Regions from separate parts of the Heyndrickxia acidicola genome, predicted to be linked through region 2. Evidence: a T-box and tRNA genes for the amino acid it is inferred to sense, from the RefSeq annotation. Region 2 holds a T-box; the other holds one or more tRNA genes.

Region 1 (2,359 bases), 2.9 Mb from region 2:
CGTGGTGGATAGCCGCAATAGGCACCGTTTGTATGATTGTAGCCTATCTTTACACAGGAGGCCCGCTTCCTATTGCCTATACACCATTTGGTGAAATTATTTCCGGCTTTTTTATGGGTGTCATCATCGTCCTCATTTCTTTTTATATTCAAACCGGAACTATTACAAGCGGCAGTATTTTGATTTCAATTCCCATCATGATTCTTATTGGAGCCATCCTGCTTTCCAATAATATTAGGGACCTTGATGGCGACAAAGAGAATGGCCGTAAGACAGTGGCTATTCTAATAGGAAGAAAAAATGCTATTATCCTATTAGGCTCTATGTTCACATTTTCTTATCTATGGATTATTGGCTTCATCATCTTTGGCCATGCAACACCATGGCTGTTAATTATCCTGCTTAGCCTGCCAAAACCAATCGCAGCAATTAGGGGATTTATCGGAAAAACAGAAGCAATTCAAATGGTACCAGCAATGGTTGCCACAGCCCAAACAAACACCTTTTTTGGCTTCCTGCTTTCCATAGGCCTCATCATAAATTACTTCATGTAAAAAGGACAGCATTGCTGTCCTTTTATATCTTTAAAAATGGCTCCGTTAATCTTCCCTGTTGATTCCCGCAGCAAGCACCGCAGGAGTCTCGTTCTTTGACCTTCAATGAACTTTTGGGCCAGACCAACAATGGGCTTTTGCAGCGGATATAGGCCGCGCCTTGTACTTCTTGCTGGCTGAATTCCTTGCTGCGGGGTCTCCTTTTACCGATTCCGCTCCAATTCACTGCGGTAAAATCAACATTGATCTTAAACAGAGCATTAAAAATAAAGAATCCTTTACTTCATTAAAGGGATCAGACCCCTTTAACATTTTACCGCGAAGAAGTAACAAATTACTTCTAGAATTATCTGCACAACAAAAAAGCGGTAACACACAATATATGTGTGTTACCGCTTTTTGATGATGACCCGTACGGGATTCGAACCCGTGTTACCGCCGTGAAAGGGCGGTGTCTTAACCGCTTGACCAACGGGCCAAATATGGCGGAGAAGGAGGGATTTGAACCCTCGCGCCGCTTACGCGACCTACACCCTTAGCAGGGGCGCCTCTTCAGCCACTTGAGTACTTCCCCATATTGTGATGGCTCCGCAGGTAGGACTCGAACCTACGACCGATCGGTTAACAGCCGATAGCTCTACCACTGAGCTACTGCGGAATATTAATAAAAATGGGCCTAAATGGACTCGAACCATCGACCTCACGCTTATCAGGCGTGCGCTCTAACCAGCTGAGCTATAGGCCCATAATAAAATTATGGAGCGGGTGATGGGAATCGAACCCACGACAACAGCTTGGAAGGCTGTAGTTTTACCACTAAACTACACCCGCATAAATTGAAAATGGGGCGGCTGATGGGAATCGAACCCACGAATGTCGGAACCACAATCCGATGCGTTAACCACTTCGCCACAGCCGCCATCGTTTGAATGGTGGCTCGGGACGGAATCGAACCGCCGACACAAGGATTTTCAGTCCTTTGCTCTACCGACTGAGCTACCGAGCCATATTGATTTGTAAATGGCGGTCCGGACGGGACTCGAACCCGCGACCTCCTGCGTGACAGGCAGGCATTCTAACCAGCTGAACTACCGGACCATTGTATTGCGGGGGCAGGATTTGAACCTGCGACCTTCGGGTTATGAGCCCGACGAGCTACCGAACTGCTCCACCCCGCGACGATACTATAATTTTTTGTGTCTAAACAAGCCAATATTTTAAAAATAAGTATGGCGGAGGAAGAGGGATTCGAACCCCCGCGCGGTGTAACCCGCCTGTCGGTTTTCAAGACCGATCCCTTCAGCCGGACTTGGGTATTCCTCCGTACTTATGGTGGACCTTGTAGGACTCGAACCTACGACCGGACGGTTATGAGCCGTCTGCTCTAACCAGCTGAGCTAAAGGTCCTCTAATGGTAGCGGCGGAGGGGATCGAACCCCCGACCTCACGGGTATGAACCGTACGCTCTAGCCAGCTGAGCTACACCGCCATTAGAAAAATAATATATTTGGTGGAGCCTAGCGGGATCGAACCGCTGACCTCCTGCGTGCAAAGCAGGCGCTCTCCCAGCTGAGCTAAGGCCCCAAAATGATTTAAATAGTCTCTGGTCGGGAAGACAGGATTCGAACCTGCGACCCCATGGTCCCAAACCATGTGCTCTACCAAGCTGAGCTACTTCCCGTAAATGGCGCGCCCGAGAGGAGTCGAACCCCTAACCTTTTGATCCGTAGTCAAACGCTCTATCCAATTGAGCTACGGGCGCTTAAAGAAAAGTTATTTTCTACCGCAAAAAACTTTGGTGCCGA
Region 2 (2,359 bases):
TTAGCCATAATGCCTATTTTTACTTTCCCGTTTTTCTCTGTAAAAACTTCTGTAAATTAGGATGATTCAGTGCACATCCTTTTAAAGAGAAAAACAGGAGTGTAAGTATTTAAACTACTATTATGGAGGTGGCAATATGCCTTTAACGCCATTAGATATACATAATAAAGAATTCAGCAAGGGTTTTCGCGGTTATGATGAGGACCAGGTAAATGAATTTTTGGATCAAATTATAAAAGACTATGAATTGATGATTCGTGAAAAGAAGGAATTGGAAGAAAGGCTGGCTTCTTTAAATGAACGTCTTGGCCATTTTACTTCCATTGAAGAAACGCTGAATAAGTCCATTATTGTGGCTCAGGAAGCAGCAGAAGAAGTAAGAGGCAATGCTCAAAAGGAAGCAAAGCTTATCATTAGGGAAGCGGAAAAGAACGCTGACCGCATAGTGAATGAATCACTTTCCAAAGCCCGTAAAATTGCCTTGGATATTGAGGAATTGAAAAAACAATCAAAAGTGTTTCGTACCCGTTTTAAAATGCTTGTGGAAGCACAGCTTGATCTTCTTAAAAGTGATGACTGGGATACGCTTATGGAATTTGAGTTAGATGCTACAGAGTTTGATTTGGAAGAGGACGCGATTAAATAAAAAAAGAATCGGTCATTTAGGCTTGACGGGATAAAAACCTGTCACATATAATAATTTAAAATCATGATAATTAAACGATGACTGGGACAGTATATCTGTTTAATTCTTATATTAGCGAGCCGGTGATAGTGGAAGCCCGGCATAAGATAACAGCTGGAAGATCACCCATGAGTTCTTGACTTGAAAACCATTTGGTTAGTAGATAAAAGCGGGTCATTCTCGATATTGAATGATAAAGCGGACAATGACTATTCATTGTCTACCAGGGTGGTACCGCGGGAAACCTTCTCGTCCCTTTGTGGATGAGAAGGTTTTTTTTGTTTTTAGGGTAATAAAGAACATTCAGAAGCCTAATCAGTGCAGGAATGCATAAAGAAAATTTTGTCAATTATATGTAATGGCCTTATGATGATTCATTTTAACATAATTAGTTGTTTTATTTAGGAGGAGTAAAAGATGGAGTATAAAGATACCTTATTGATGCCTAAAACGGAATTTCCGATGCGAGGAAATCTTCCCAAAAGAGAACCTGAAATTCAGGAAAAATGGGAAAAGATGAATATTTACCAAAAAGTTCAGGAAAGAAATCAAGGAAAGCCATTGTTTATTTTGCATGACGGACCGCCTTATGCAAACGGTGATCTCCACATGGGCCATGCCTTAAACAAAACATTAAAGGACTTTATTGTAAGATATAAATCCATGACAGGCTTCAACGCACCGTATGTACCTGGCTGGGATACCCACGGCCTGCCAATTGAACAGGCATTAACTAATAAGGGTGTAAAACGAAAAGAAATGACAGTTGCTGAATTTCGAAAGCTATGTGCAGAATATGCCTATGAACAAGTTGATAACCAAAGGGCTTCCTTTAAAAGACTGGGAGTGCGCGGTGACTGGGAAAATCCGTATCTTACATTAAAGCCCGAATACGAGGCTCAACAAATTAAGGTTTTTGGAGAAATGGCAAGCAAAGGCTATATTTATAAAGGACTAAAGCCTGTATACTGGTCTCCATCCAGTGAATCAGCCCTTGCAGAGGCAGAAATTGAGTATCAGGATAAACGCTCAGCCTCCATTTATGTCGCCTTTAAAGTGAAAGATGGAAAAGGCGTGCTGGATAATGAAACAAAAATCATTATCTGGACTACTACACCTTGGACAATGCCTGCTAATTTAGGTATTTCAGTGCATCCAGATTTAAATTATGCCGTCGTTTTGGTCAATAATGAAAAATTTGTTGTGGCTGAAGCTCTTCTTGAAGAGGTTTCCAACGTACTTGAATGGGAGTCGCCAGAAGTGGTGAAAACTGTCAAAGGTCGCGATATGGAATATATTACAGCTGAACACCCTTTCTATGACCGCGAATCTTTAGTCATGCTTGGTGACCATGTTACAACTGAATCTGGAACAGGCTGTGTACATACAGCTCCTGGACATGGGGAAGATGACTTTATTGTTGGGAAAAAGTATGGCTTGGACGTTTTATGTCCCGTGGACGATAAAGGAAGAATGACAGCGGAGGCTCCAGGATTTGAAGGACTGTTCTATGATGAGGCTAATAAACCAATTACAGAAAAGCTTAAAGAGGTTGGCGCCCTTCTTAAACTGAATTTCTTTACCCACTCATATCCGCATGATTGGAGAACAAAGAAGCCGGTTATTTTCCGGGCAACTGCTCAATGGTTCGCCTCAATCGACGCTTTCCGTAAT

What was found. The T-box of region 2 lies ahead of ileS (isoleucine--tRNA ligase). A T-box ahead of a tRNA ligase gene usually reads a tRNA of that ligase, here a tRNA-Ile.
Region 1: it encodes a tRNA-Ile, which carries the amino acid that the T-box ahead of ileS (isoleucine--tRNA ligase) is inferred to sense. The anticodon was not compared.

The regions. Positions count from the first base shown of each region.
Region 1 covers NZ_KV440953.1:4,686,576-4,688,934, reverse strand. The annotation lists gene A5N88_RS21860 (1,4-dihydroxy-2-naphthoate polyprenyltransferase) at 1-554, shown strand, start outside; tRNA gene A5N88_RS21855 (tRNA-Glu) at 961-1,032, opposite strand; tRNA gene A5N88_RS21850 (tRNA-Ser) at 1,038-1,128, opposite strand; tRNA gene A5N88_RS21845 (tRNA-Asn) at 1,138-1,212, opposite strand; tRNA gene A5N88_RS21840 (tRNA-Ile) at 1,226-1,299, opposite strand; tRNA gene A5N88_RS21835 (tRNA-Gly) at 1,312-1,385, opposite strand; tRNA gene A5N88_RS21830 (tRNA-His) at 1,398-1,473, opposite strand; tRNA gene A5N88_RS21825 (tRNA-Phe) at 1,485-1,560, opposite strand; tRNA gene A5N88_RS21820 (tRNA-Asp) at 1,576-1,652, opposite strand; tRNA gene A5N88_RS21815 (tRNA-Met) at 1,659-1,732, opposite strand; tRNA gene A5N88_RS21810 (tRNA-Ser) at 1,785-1,877, opposite strand; tRNA gene A5N88_RS21805 (tRNA-Ile) at 1,885-1,961, opposite strand; tRNA gene A5N88_RS21800 (tRNA-Met) at 1,967-2,043, opposite strand; tRNA gene A5N88_RS21795 (tRNA-Ala) at 2,063-2,138, opposite strand; tRNA gene A5N88_RS21790 (tRNA-Pro) at 2,159-2,235, opposite strand; tRNA gene A5N88_RS21785 (tRNA-Arg) at 2,240-2,316, opposite strand; tRNA gene A5N88_RS21780 (tRNA-Leu) at 2,351-2,359, opposite strand, start outside.
Region 2 covers NZ_KV440953.1:1,785,818-1,788,176, reverse strand. The annotation lists gene A5N88_RS08385 (DivIVA domain-containing protein) at 137-646, shown strand; T-box leader at 715-945, shown strand; gene ileS (isoleucine--tRNA ligase) at 1,103-2,359, shown strand, end outside.